Phyllobacterium zundukense: one gene and its partner. The protein of the gene in region 1 interacts with the protein of each later gene in a pairwise test. Links are inferred from orthologs where the notes say so. Each region holds a gene or a part of one and is shown on either strand. Other genes may lie near its edges.

Evidence for each region.
Region 2: the proteins of ftsZ (region 1) and rlmN interact in binary tests that used the Escherichia coli proteins (3 or more experiments, as listed by UniProt). The link is inferred for Phyllobacterium zundukense from one-to-one orthologs.

The regions. Positions count from the first base shown.
Region 1 is NZ_CP104973.1:2,365,077-2,372,176, reverse strand. Bases 2,108-5,046 are described here. They hold ftsZ (cell division protein FtsZ), read right to left. Parts: upstream 4,448-5,046; coding sequence 2,768-4,447; downstream 2,108-2,767. Other genes in these bases: ftsA (cell division protein FtsA), read right to left, coding at 4,514-5,046; lpxC (UDP-3-O-acyl-N-acetylglucosamine deacetylase), read right to left, coding at 2,108-2,527. Outside these bases: N8E88_RS23995 (tautomerase family protein), read right to left, coding at 148-537; N8E88_RS23990 (LysR substrate-binding domain-containing protein), read left to right, coding at 647-1,540; more of lpxC, read right to left, coding at 1,547-2,107; more of ftsA, read right to left, coding at 5,047-5,836; N8E88_RS23970 (cell division protein FtsQ/DivIB), read right to left, coding at 5,833-6,774; N8E88_RS23965 (D-alanine--D-alanine ligase), read right to left, coding at 6,762-7,100. UniProt on the Escherichia coli protein: Essential cell division protein that forms a contractile ring structure (Z ring) at the future cell division site. The regulation of the ring assembly controls the timing and the location of cell division.
Region 2 is NZ_CP104973.1:1,141,639-1,148,606, forward strand. Bases 2,105-4,911 are described here. They hold rlmN (dual-specificity RNA methyltransferase RlmN), read right to left. Parts: upstream 4,224-4,911; coding sequence 2,985-4,223; downstream 2,105-2,984. Other genes in these bases: N8E88_RS17950 (LysE family translocator), read left to right, coding at 2,105-2,550; N8E88_RS17955 (hypothetical protein), read right to left, coding at 2,560-2,988; N8E88_RS17965 (invasion associated locus B family protein), read right to left, coding at 4,345-4,848. In the rest of the region: N8E88_RS17940 (M3 family metallopeptidase), read right to left, coding at 1-285; N8E88_RS17945 (argininosuccinate synthase), read right to left, coding at 435-1,658; more of N8E88_RS17950, read left to right, coding at 1,909-2,104; N8E88_RS17970 (YkvA family protein), read right to left, coding at 5,102-5,494; N8E88_RS17975 (low molecular weight protein-tyrosine-phosphatase), read left to right, coding at 5,526-6,083; thpR (RNA 2',3'-cyclic phosphodiesterase), read right to left, coding at 6,035-6,631; N8E88_RS17985 (arylesterase), read right to left, coding at 6,794-6,968.

The DNA of each region.
Region 1 (7,100 bases):
TCTAGGCATAGTCAATCTACCGTCGGTTGGGCGGTCATAAACCACAAGCGACGAGAATCAGCAATCTTATTGCCATGTAATCGTCCAATTTTGTGGCGGAGCCGAAAATGAACTGCAAATCCCTAAGATTCGCTTATTTTGTTTCAACTAGGCGTTTTCAAGCAACTGGGCTTCACCATTACTAAAGGACCACTCATCCCGGCTTGAAGTGCTGATGATAATCATGACGTCCTCCGGTCGAACGCCGGGCGCCTCGCTGAGCAGCTTGACCAGACGTTTGTAGAATGCCTGCTTCGTCGCGGCATCGCGAGGTCTGCCGATGGCAATCGCGAACACCATGAAGTCGTCTGAACGCGGACCACCAAAATAGTTGCGGTCGAACACGAACTCACCCGGGCGATGCTGGTGAATGGCCTGGAAACGATCGTCAGGCGGAACATTGAAAGTTTCGACCATGGCTCGATGCAGGCTATCGGAAACGGCTGCCAGATACTCGGGGGATTTTCCTTCAAGGAGCGAAATGCGTGTGAATGGCATGGAACTATCCTTTCTTTAAAACTCTTGACGCCGCTTTTATAGAGCGGCATCATCATCCTGAAAATCGGAAAGTTTTGTACTAATAGTTCCAAAAACTAGGACAATTAAAATGCGACGGGTTACCTTCGATCTTGATGTGTTGCGCACTTTTGCGACCGGCATGGAACTTGGCAGTTTTGCCAAAGCAGCGGGCCGGCTTGGCCGATCCACATCGGCGGTCAGCGCGCAATTGAAGAAACTCGAACAGCAGGCGGAAACGCCGATCTTCATCAAAGCCGGGCGCGGGCTGGCGCTGACAGAAGCCGGCGAGACGATGCTGGCTTATGCACGCAGGCTACTCGACCTGAACGACGAAGCTGCAACGGCAATTCATGGCACCGAGCTTGCAGGATGGGTGCGGCTTGGACTGCAGGAGGATTTCGGCGAAACCATTCTTCCGGACGTTCTTGGACAGTTTTCCCGCGCTCATCCAAAGGTGCGAATCGAGGCCCGGGTAGCACGCAATGTGGAGTTGATCGATCGCATCACATCCGATCGCCTTGACCTGGCGTTGGCCTGGAACGACGGATCTGTGACGACGCCTCACTCCGAGCACATCAGGGAGGTGCCAATGTGCTGGGTTGGTCCGTCCGGCGATCCAAGGAATTGGCGAGCATCTGCGGACGAACCACTAGCTCTGGCGTCGCTGGAAGCCCCTTGCCTCTTGCGTACTGCCGCCACAAACGCGCTTGACCGCGCTGGCATACCCTGGCGGCAGTCGTTTGTCAGTCCGAGCCTGTCGGGATTATGGGCTGCAACGGTAGCGGGCCTCGGCGTAACCATTCGCACCCCGTTCGGGCTACCGCCAAGCGTACAACCTCTGGTGCCAGCCGACAGCGGACTGCCACCGCTACCCTCTCTCGGGCTTGTCCTTCATCGATCGCAAGCGCAATCAGATCCGGCAACCGCACGCCTTGCATCGATCATGCTGCAAGCGGTGCACAATGCGATACCAGCGTACTAATAGGCTTCAGATCGCCCAAGGCGCAAAAACAGGGGCGTTTACCGCAACAAGCGATGCGCCGCGCGATTGGCCGCGTTTACCGGCCATTTCGACGATCTCGAACGCCGTATGATCGGAGAGCAGTGCGCGGAGCGCCGCAGCATTCAGCCGGTGCCCGCCGCGATAAGAGCGGAAGCAGCCAATGAACGGCGCACCAGCGAGGGCAAGATCGCCGATGGCGTCCAGCGCCTTGTGACGAACAAACTCATCCTTGTAGCGAAGGCCACCCGGATTGATGACGGAATGATCATCGCCGATGACCAGCGAGTTATCGAGTGATGAACCCAGCGCCAGGCCTGCCGCCCAGAGCTTTTCAACGTCGCGCATGAAACCGAAGGTGCGCGCCCGCGAAATCTCCTTGCGGAAGACCGCCTCATCCATATCAGCGGCAAATTTCTGACGGCCGATGACCGGCGTTTCAAAATCGATTTCGACCTCATAGCGCGTTCCATCATAAGGACGGAACTCGGCCCAGGATGCCCCGGCCTCAATGCGCGATGTCTTGAGTATCCGGATGAAACGGCGTTTTGCCGCTTGCCGCACAAAACCGGCCTGCTCGAATGTGTCGAGGAACACCGAGGATGTTCCGTCGAGAATTGGCACTTCCGGGCCATCGATCTCGATGATCATGTTGTCGATGCCCGAACCGGCAATTGCTGCCATGACGTGCTCGACTGTGCTGATCGTCACCCCTGCCCTGTTGGCAAGCGTTGTCGACAGATCGGTCGTCCCGACTTCCGATACAAGCGCCTTGATTTCGTGGCTGGCGCCACTTCCGTCGAGCCTGTGGAAAACGATGCCCGTATCGGGATCGGCCGGGACGAAAGCAATCGTCACCGGCGCACCGCTGTGCACGCCAGCTCCTGAAAGGATTATTCGCTCGGCAATCGTTGTCTGGTAGTCGCGCAAATTGAAACCTCGTGCCCATGTACCGCCCGGATCATCCATCCGGTTTCCGACATTAACTTGCGGCGCTGCACGTTTCTGGAATCAGCATCGCTCATCGTTATTTTGCGGCGCAAGATACAGTCGGCATCCCATGAAGCAAAATCACGGTTTCGCGACGTTTGTAACGAAACCACTGCGCCATCAGCTAAGTCGTTTCTGTGACCTTTCAATGGCTTGAAAGAAAAATTCCGCCATTGAGGCAATGGCGGAATTCATATCCTTTAACAATCCGTGATCAGATCAGTTGGCCTGACGGCGAAGGAACGCCGGGATTTCAAGCTGATCGTCTTCGGAAGCCTGGCGCGCTTGCGACTGAACGCGACCCTGCTCATCGAGCTGTCCACGGCGCGGCGCATAGATCGACGCATCCTGCGAAAGCGGACGGCGCTGTTCGACCGGACGCATTGCGGGTTCCCGCGGCTGCGCTGGTTCGAGCCGGGCGGTCTCGTCTTCGCGGCGAGTCAAACCGGCAGTGAGGCGCTTGAGAAGACCCATCGGCCCACGGTCTTCCTGGCTGTCATAGGAAGGTTCGCGATTGCTCTCACGGCTTCCCATGTCGCGGGCGTTGAGTTCTGCCTGAACCACAGGCGGGAAATCAGCGACATTCGGCATGCGTGGGGCAGCCGGCTGCGGTGCAGGTGCAACCTGCATCTGCGGAGCAGGCTGATGCACAGGAGCCTGAGGCGCGGCAGCAAAGGGAGCATCAAAGACCTCCGGCGCCGGAGCCTGGAAAATGCGGCTCTGCGGGCGGAATTCCTCGGCGGGCTGTGGAGCACGCTGCACCACCTCCTGCTCTGCAGCGCGGATCGCATCGGCTACTGGGTCCGCTGCCCGTGCCGCGGGCTGCTGAACAACCGGACGTGCATTTGTACTTGCGGCGGCCTGCTGAACGGGCTTGGCAATCGGCTTCAGAGGCTGGCGAAATTCGATCGGCGCGGGCGCCGACTCTCCAATCTGCTTATCGATGCCAGTTGCCACGACAGAGACGCGGATGATGCCTTCGAGGCTTTCGTCGAAGGTTGCGCCGAGGATGATATTGGCATCCTGGTCAACTTCCTCACGGATACGGGTAGCAGCCTCATCGACTTCAAAGAGCGTCATGTCGCGGCCACCGGTGATCGAAATCAGCAGACCTTTGGCGCCACGCATGGAAGTTTCGTCAAGCAGGGGATTGGCGATTGCAGCTTCTGCCGCTGCCATTGCACGGCCGTCACCGGAGGCTTCACCCGTCCCCATCATCGCCTTGCCCATCTCGCGCATGACCGAACGAACATCGGCAAAGTCGAGATTGATCAGGCCTTCCTTCACCATCAGATCGGTGATGCAAGCAACACCGGAATAGAGAACCTGATCGGCCATCGCGAAGGCATCCGCAAAGGTCGTCTTGTCATTGGCAATGCGAAAGAGGTTCTGGTTCGGAATGACGATGAGTGTATCGACGTTCTTCTGAAGATCGGCAATACCCATATCGGCGGTGCGCATGCGGCGCTGACCTTCGAAATGGAAAGGCTTGGTGACGACGCCAACGGTCAGAATACCCTTTTCGCGTGCCGCCCGGGCAACGACTGGCGCGGCGCCGGTACCGGTGCCCCCACCCATTCCGGCAGTGACGAAGCACATGTGCGTGCCCTGGAGATGATCATTGATCTCGTCGATGCATTCTTCGGCTGCCGCGCGGCCAACTTCCGGCTGCGAGCCTGCACCAAGGCCTTCGGTCACAGCGGCACCAAGCTGAACCAGACGTTCAGCCTTTGACTGCGACAGCGCTTGTGCGTCGGTATTGGCCACAACGAATTCAACGCCGCGCAAACCGGCATTGATCATGTTATTGACCGCGTTGCCACCACCACCGCCAACACCGAATACGGTGATCCGTGGCTTAAGCTCGGTAATGTCCGGCTTTTGCAGATTGATACTCATTTGTTTCGTTCCTTTTCGTCTCTACCGCCTCGCCGCTGCGGTGTTTTTTTGGGTTTCCCCGATTGATTAAAAACTCTCTTTCAGCCATTGGCCGATACGCTGAAAACGCCCACCTGTGCCTGTCATCAACGAAGATGAACCAGCCTTTACAGAACGCTCCTCAATTCCTGCCACTTGCGGATAAATCAGAAGACCAACCGCTGCAGAGAAAGCCGGCCCCTTGGCTGCCTCGGGAAGCCCCGTGACACCAAGAGGACGACCAATACGCACATTGCGAGCCAGGATGCGGCGCGCCGCCTCCGGCAATCCCGCCAACTGACTGGCACCGCCCGTAAGCACCACGCGCTTGCCGACAATCTGGCCGTAGCCGGACTGGTTGAGGCGATCACGCGCAAGTTCCAGCGTTTCCTCAACGCGGGCGCGGATGATGCGGGTCAGTACCGCGCGCGGATATTGATTGGGAACATCGCGGGCATCATTGCCCAGCGGCGAGACACTGATCATATCGCGATCATCAGCGGCACTTGGCAGAGCCGAACCGTGCATGACCTTCAGCCGCTCCGCGTCGTCCATATGAGCGGAAAGGCCGCGCGCAACATCCATGGTCACATGATTGCCGCCAATAGCGATAGCATCGGCATGGATGAATTTGCCTTCGGAGAACACGGAAATCGTTGTCGTGCCACCACCCATGTCGATGCAGGCAGCGCCCATCTCGGCCTCATCATCGACGAGTGCTGAAAGACCGCTGGCATAGGGCGTTGCGATCATCGCCTCGACAGACAAATGACAGCGATTGACGCACAGCTCGAGATTGCGCAGCGGCGCTGCGTCGGCAGTCAGAACGTGCATTTCGACGCCGAGCGTATCGCCAATCATGCCGAGCGGATCGCGAATGCCGCGCTCACCATCGAGACCATAGGCGATGGGCAGCGAATGCACGAGATGACGTTCAGCGGCAAGCGCCTGCTTGGCTCCGGCTGCAAGCACCCTGCGGATATCCGCTTGATCGACCTCATGGCCACCAAGATTGATGCTGGCGGAAAAGCTTTCGCTCTTCAGGCGGCCCGCCGAAATATTGACGATCATCGAGTCGACCGTGAGGCCCGCCATACGCTCCGCGGCATCGACGGCAAGACGGATCGCCTGCTCGGCAGCATCCAGATTGACGATAACGCCCGACTTGATGCCACGCGACTTCTGATGGCCAATTCCCAAGACTTCGATGCGATGTGTACGGCCTGGCAGATGCGCGCTTTCCTCACGCGGACGCAAACGCGCGATGATGCAGCAGACCTTGCTCGAACCGATGTCCAGAACTGTCAACGAGCGCGTCCGCTTGGCGGATGGCGCTCCTGTCGATGAACCTTTTCCGTTCAGAATACTCATACACGCTTCTCCGAACGCTTGGGCGCCTTGTCACGGGCCTTCAAATACTCAACGCGCTGTACCATTGCTTCTGGCGTCAGCCTGACAACCACGCGGTCCGTCAGGCGCATATCGACCGATGCGATATCGCGAGACAGAAGCCCTGCCTTGCTGTCCATATTGGCAATATCAGTGAGAGCCTCGTCGATGCGGGATTCCGGCAACATCAGGCTTACGCCGTTTTTCAGCACCAGATCCCAACGGCGATCTCCGACCCGCTGATAGGCCTTGACCTCGGCAGCGATTTGCGGGAAGGCGGCCATCTGCGTCAGGAGAAGCTTTGCCTGCTTGTCAGCACCTGCACCGATCACCACCGGCAATGAAGCACTGCGACCGCCATTGAAAGGTACGATCATGCGGCCATCGGCATCGATCACCGAAAGCTGGTCGCCATTCTGCCAGACCGCCAAGGCGGTGCGCTCGTGGATCGAAATCTGGATCGTGTTCGGATAGACCTTGAACACATCGACGGATTCGACCCAAGGCAATCCCGCTACGGCCTTTTGGGCGTCTGCAGCACTCAAACCGACCAACGATGTCTCGCCGTCAAGACCAAGAGCGCCGAGAACGTCGATCTCCGACGTTTCCTTGTTGCCGACGACCTTCACATCTTCGATGGCGAAGCCGAACGTCGAGGTTGTAACCTTGACGACTTCGGGCGCATGACCGCCAAGGATTGCGCCATAGGCACCGGTCAAAGCCAGAAAAGCCAAGGCACCGAACGTCCCGACATGGTTCGGAATGGTGACTTCGCCTTCGATGGTGCGGGCAAGAACGCGAACAGGCTTGCGCAGGATTTTTGGCAAGACGATCCGGAAACGGCCAAAAGTCGCCAACCTGCCCGAAGGCACCGGCGCAGCACCTCGCGGGTGCTCATTTTTGCCCTTCAACGCAAACACGATGCGTCCTCCACCATCCAACTCAACAATTCACCGAAGGTATGCCCCGCAGCTTTGGCGATATCAGGCACGAGAGAGGTGGGAGTCATGCCTGGCTGGGTGTTGACTTCCAACCAGATAAGCTCGCCATCCTCGGAAAAACGGTCGTCGTAACGGAAGTCCGACCGGCTAATCCCTTTACATCCAATTGCCTGATGCGCCTTGAGTGCCAGTGTTTGTATTTTTTGGTAAATTTTTAGTGAAATTTTAGCGGGAACAACATGATTTGATCCGCCTGCAACATATTTTGAATCATAATCGTAGAACTGATGCCCGACCGGGATGAT
Region 2 (6,968 bases), 1.2 Mb from region 1 along the record:
AAGCGCCTGTATTGTTTCATTGGTGTGGGCACCGGCCCGCAGCCAGAAGATTGCCGAGACACGATCCAGGTCCTTGCCAGAAAGTTGCAGTGCCTTCAGCGTGTTCTCAATCGTTGGGACGTCGTGCTGGTCAACCACGGCCTCGATATCGGCGAGGTCTGCCGCCAGGGCGGCATCAAAGGCAGCAGCGAAGTCATCATCGTTGAAAGCGGTGAAGTCGGGCAGCCCAAGAGGCCCGGTCCATTCTGTCAATGCTGCGTTGATGGACGGTTTTGTTGAAGACATGGGGGCGCTCCGTCAGGTGGGAAGAACAACAAGGTTCTAACATCTAAGACGGAGACGGTGCAGCCACAAGCCGCGTCGTCAAGAAAGTAGCAGCATCGCTGAAAACAAAAAGCGGGGCAGGGCCCCGCTTCGTTTCGTGTTCGGAAGTATCAGCTGTTGCGCTTGCGGGCGGCAAGCGTGCGCAGCCGCAACGCGTTAAGGCGGATAAATCCGGCGGCATCCTTTTGGTCATAAGCACCGCGGTCGTCCTCGAAAGTCACGAGAGCGTCTGAATAGAGCGACTTCTTTGATTTCCGGCCGGAAACCATGACGTTGCCCTTGTATAGCTTCAAACGAACGGTGCCTTCGACATCGTCCTGGCTTTTGTCGATCATGGCCTGCAGCATTTCACGCTCCGGCGAGAACCAGAAGCCGTTGTAGATAAGTTCGGCATAACGGGGCATGAATTCATCTTTGAGATGGGCCGCACCGCGATCGAGCGTAATCGATTCCATTGCACGATGTGCGGCGAGAAGTATGGTGCCGCCCGGTGTCTCGTAGACACCGCGCGATTTCATGCCGACGAAACGGTTTTCGACCAGATCAAGACGGCCGATACCATTGTCGCGGCCAAGGTCGTTGAGCGCTTTCAACAATGTTGCAGGGGAGAGCGGCTTGCCGTCAATGGCAACCGCATCGCCTTTTTCAAAGGCGATTTCGATTTCCGTTACTCTATCTGGCGCTTCCATCGGCGAGATCGTGCGCTGGTGCACGTATTCCGGAGCCTCCACCCACGGATCCTCAAGCACCTTGCCTTCCGACGAAGAGTGCAAAAGGTTTGCATCTACGGAGAACGGGGCTTCACCGAGCTTGTCCTTGGCGATCGGAATCTGATGTTCGCGCGCAAACTCCAGAAGATCCGTGCGCGATTTGAAGGTCCAGTCGCGCCAGGGTGCGATCACCTTGATATCCGGATTAAGCGCATAGGCGGAAAGCTCGAAGCGGACCTGATCGTTGCCCTTGCCGGTCGCGCCGTGGGCGATTGCGTCAGCGCCGGTGCGAGCTGCGATCTCGACGAGATGTTTTGAAATCAGCGGGCGGGCAATCGAAGTGCCGAGCAGATAGACGCCTTCATAGACGGCATTGGCGCGGAACATCGGAAAGACGAAATCGCGAACGAATTCCTCGCGCACATCCTCGATATAGATCTCCTTGATGCCCATCATTTCGGCCTTCTTGCGCGCCGGCTCGAGCTCTTCGCCTTGGCCGAGATCGGCGGTGAAGGTAACGACTTCAGCGCCGAGTTCCGTCTGCAGCCATTTCAGGATGATGGAGGTGTCGAGTCCACCCGAATAGGCGAGGACGACCTTCTTGACGTCTTTCCACTTGTTCATTCTGTTTTCCTGCATATTCGCTATTTCTTGCAGGTCTTTTAGCAGGTGCGGTGATGTTGGCAAGGCTGGTCTCGGAGAGCTGCGGCTTGCCTCTGCAGGACTTGTCTCGCTCGGTGAACCGGAGACGACAGCTGTTCGAGAACAACGTACGAAAATGCATCATATAAAATGAGCCGCAGGAACCGAAAACGGGTGGTTAAAATCCGATAGTCGCGTTAGCTTCCGACAAAATTCATTGCGGAGCTTGTAAATGAACTTCATTCCCGAATGGTCCATCATCCTGCAGTTCGCCGTTGCGACCTTCGTTCTGTCAATCACACCCGGGCCTGATATGACGCTTTTCGTGGGACGGGCTTTGTCGGAAGGCAAGGCGGCCGGTTTTGCTTGTCTGGCCGGCGCAAGCAGCGGAGTTGTCGTACACACGACGATGGTGGCTATCGGGCTTTCCGCATTGATTGTTGCGTCGCCGACCGCGTTCCTTGCGCTCAAGATCGTCGGCGCAGGATACCTGGTATGGCTTGCCTATCAGGCCATCCGACATGGCTCAGCGTTCTCGCCGGAAAAGCAGGTCGGCCAATCCCACACATTGTTTCAAAACTGGTTGACCGGTTTCGGAATCAATCTGCTCAATCCGAAAATCATCCTGTTCTTCATGACCTTCCTGCCGCAATTCGTCTCGGCCTCGGACCCTCACGCACCCGGAAAGCTGTTTTTTCTAGGTGTGCTGTTTATCCCGCTCGCCTTGCCTGTGGTTGCGCCGATGATTATCGCGGCGGACAAGTTTTCAAAACTGCTCAAGAAAAACCCGACAGTCACCCGGATCACCGATTGGCTTTTCGCGGGCGTTTTTTCCGCTTTCGCGGCAAAGATCCTGATGGCACAAGCGAAGTAGTGCGCCAGGCTATAGGTCTTTCGGAAGCTGGGCGATCCCGCCTGCACTGCGTCCTGAAATCAGCCAGTATACAAAGCCACCGACAACACCGGTGGCAAGGATTGCTGCGAATGTACTTGTGTCTTCTGCCTGCGGCCGCCATTTCCAGACAATGATCACGACGGCAATGCCAGCACCGCCGAGCGCATAGAATAGCCAATCGCGCCAGGCGGTCAGCTCGGCATACAGGATAAGAATCGCCGCGGGAAAGAAGATGCTGTAGCCAATTACCACCGCAAAAGCCGGAACGGTCAAATACAAGAATGGACCCTCCGAGCCGATCAACTCGGAACTACCAAGCAGCAGCAGGTTGAGGAACAGCGATGCGGCGAAAATCGCGCAGACGAAGCCAAACGTGATCAGGGCAAAACGCAGCAAGTAGAACAGGATCCGGCTCAATCTTCGCCGTGCCCGGCGATCATGGCCGCCTCGAACGCCAGACGGTCCGTCTTCTTCATGCGTTCCGATTCTGATTTCAACTGACCGCAGGCTGCCAAAATATCACGTCCGCGCGGAGTGCGGATCGGCGAGGCGTAGCCGGCATTGTTGACGTAATCGGCGAACTTCTCGATCTGTTCCCAATCGGAACACTGGTAATTCACACCGGGCCAGGGGTTGAACGGGATCAGATTGATCTTTGCCGGAATGCCCCTGAGCAGCTTGACAAGCTGCTTGGCATCGTTGAGCGAGTCATTGACGCCCTTGAGCATGACATACTCGAAGGTGATCCGCTTCGAATTGGAAAGGCTCGGATAGGCCCGGCATGCATCCAGCAATTCTTTCAGCGGGTACTTCTTGTTGATAGGCACGAGCATGTCGCGCAGGTCGTCGTTCACCGCATGCAAAGAGATTGCCAGCATGACGCCAATCTCTTCGCCTGCGCGATAAATTTCCGGCACGACTCCTGAAGTCGACAATGTGATCCGGCGCTTGGACAACGACAGGCCATCGCCATCGGAGGCGATCAGCAGAGCCTTCTTGACGTTCTCGAAATTATAAAGCGGCTCGCCCATTCCCATCATCACGATGTTGGAAACCTTGCGGCCCTCAGCGGGCACAATGGCGCCATCGGGCGTATTGCGATCGGGGAAATCGCCGAGGCGGTCCCGGGCGATCAGTAGCTGTGCCAGAATCTCTTCGGCGGTCAAATTGCGGACGAGCTTCTGGGTGCCCGTGTGGCAGAAGGAGCAGGTGAGGGTGCAGCCGACCTGGCTGGAAATACACAGGGTGCCTCGGCCTTCTTCCGGAATATAAACGGTTTCGATCTCGACAGGACGTCCGGCCCCGCGCGGCGGGAAGCGGAACAGCCACTTGCGCGTGCCATCATTGGAGATCTGTTCCTCGACAATCTCCGGACGCGCAATATTGAAATGCCGGTCCAGCAATTCACGCATGTCCCGGGAAATGTTCAGCATATCGGCAAAATCGGAAACGCCGCGCACATATAGCCAATGCCAGAGCTGCGCGACGCGCATCTTTATCTGACGTTCAGGCACGCCGATCGCAACCAGCGCCTCGCCCATTTCCGCACGCGACAAGCCAATCAACGATGGCTTTTCAACGATCGCGGTTCGAATGGCATCACGGGATTTGTCCCGGGCAACAGGATGTGTCAGGTCTAGCGATACGGACATGGAGTTTTCTAACGTTCTAATCGGAAGCGGGGCTCATACCACGTTCCAGCCCGCGCGTCACCTCCACATGCAAAAGGGCCGAAACAGTGGTCGGCCCTTCTAACGACATCTCTTCGAATTGTTACTTGCAGGTCGCGATAGCTTTCAGAGCAGCCGATACACCCTTCAGCGAATATGCATAACTCGTCTTCGTACCGCGCTTCGAGACAGCGTTGATCGACATCTGTTGTCCCGCGCGCAGCGCAGCGACGAGTTGCGGTTCTTCGGCAGCGTTTTCCATCCAGCCGTGACTGCCACTGGTAAACATGGAGAAAGAACGCTCGTCGATCTTCACAACGACCTTGGAATTTGCCTGCAGATCGTAACCGGCCTTGAACTGCGGCTCATAACTGACGTTCTGACCCGGCTTCTGGCTCACCATAAAGAAGTTATCGCCATGATCGATCTTGGCAGGCTGCTTGTCGATCGGGACAGAAAGGACGTAGCAGACTTTACCATTGCCTTGCTGGTAGCTGTAAGCGCCCCACGCGTTGTACTGGCTGATCTGACTTGGGGTCTGGGCAAGAGCTGTTCCCGTCAGCCCAAACATGAGCACAGAGACCGCTACGATTGATTTACCAAACATTTTACCTACCAGTTTTTCTCGCGTACTTCATAACTCGCGAACCGGCAATGGCCCGGAGATTTCCGGATGCCGTATTGTCCAGTTCGCTTCCCTTAATTTGACTTAATCTGGGTTACCAAACGGTGAAGATAGAGCAAATTTTCAGAGCTACGAATATCGCGTCCTCGTTAACGTCCCACCAGTGAACTCCAGCCAAACAAAAGCGGCGAGACTTTGACGTTTCGCGGTTTCACGTCCTTGTGATGAATCGAAGTCAATTGGCCGGTGACGGATCGCGGTCGAGGTTTTCGATAGCCCTTTGGGCGGCCACACGATGCGCTGGTGTGATGTGACTACGAATAGCGCTCAATGCTGCCATCAGGACGGCAACATCGTCGGTGAAACCGAGACCGAAGAGGAAGTCGGGAATGAAGTCGAGCGGCAATACGAAATAGGCAAGCGAACCGAGAAGGATGCCGCGTACTTTCGTCGGCGTCGCAGGATCGAGCGCACAAAAATAACCGGCAACGACGTCATCAAGGAATGGAATCGATTTCGCTGCTTTGCGTGCCGTTTTCCAGAACCGCGCACGAACGTGTTCCTCACGGGAGCGTTGCTGATCCTCGCTTCCCGGTTCCAGAATTTCGCCAATCTTTGCGTCGTTCATCCCTTTTCCTTCAAAACCATTCCGTGACAACATGGTAAGAACGGCCACCTGCTGCAAGAGTTTCAACGAAATTGTTGTGGAATTCGTGAGCGCGTCCACGTCCAAACCAGAGTGCTGCATGACATCATACCCGCTCCATTCCGTCCTGTTCGTTTGTCTCGGCAATATTTGCCGCTCGCCCTTGGCGGAGGGTGTATTCCGATCGGTGCTCGTGGCGGAGGGGAAGGGTGATGGTGTCGTCATAGACTCCGCTGGTACCAATGGCTATCACACGGGAGAATTGCCGGACGAACGCTCTATTGCCGTCGCCAGCCGCCACGGCATCGATATTTCAGGTCAAAGGTGCCGCCAGCTCATTACGAGTGATTTCACCCGATTCGACTTGATCGTTGGCATGGACCGGCAGAATATCGCGATGATTCAGACGCGCCGGCCCAGCGTTGCCACTGCCGAAGTCGGTATGTTCCATGAACTCGCCTTTGGAGACGCCAAACAGATCCCGGATCCGTATTACGGCACGAGTGTCGATTTCGAACGCGTCTACCGAATGATCCTGGCGGCTTCCAAAGGCCTCTCCGCGCGGTTCTGATAGAAGGAGCGCGGGGCTTCGAGTGGCCAGGCTTCCTCGACGATATAAGGCCCGCCACCGATGGAGTCGCGCGATGACATCAGCACGAAACGTCCTATGGTGAACGGCGCTGTGGAGAAGTTTCCACGTGAGGACAGGTAGTGTGCGACTTCTTCATTACGGACATTGCGCAGTCGTGCCAGCGTGACATGCGGGGTGAACTTGCGTTGATCGGGCGGCAGCATAAGCCGCTGGCAGATGCGTTCGATTTCGGCGTGCAGCGCCTGAATATCGGGCGAAGGAGAAACACCCGCGACCAGACTATGCGGTTTCTTTGAACCGAAGGCCTTTACGCCGGAAAGTTGCAGCGTGAATTCCGGTCGCCTTATCCGGTCGAGCGCATTGGCAACCTCGTCGGCGATATGGCCTTCGACATCCCCGATAAAGCGTAATGTGATGTGATAGTTTTCGACATCAATCCATCGGGCACCTGGCAGGCCACCGCGCAAAAGCGACAGTGAGAGAGCGGCGTCCCTCGGGATTTCGAGGGCAGTAAAGAGACGCGGCATAAGGCATCCTCCCCGAATCGAGTTGTAACTTCAGAGAATCATCGAATGAACTCGCGAGCAAGACATAAGTTCAGATTATCCTCCGGCGCGACAAATTAGACACGGCTCATCCAAAGGTGGCGGAACAGGTTGCCGGATTGCCTTCATCAGCGCGTTGAGCACCTATTGTGATGCGGTGCGCTGGCTTATGGTCTTTTCCATGAGCGGCAGAAAACCTTCAACCATCTTGGCGACGCCCTCTGTGTTCGGATGTTCGCCGTCTTCGAGTTGCAATGATTTTACTGTCGCCACGCCGTCCAGAAAGAAGGGATAGAGCGGCACATCATATTTTTCCGCC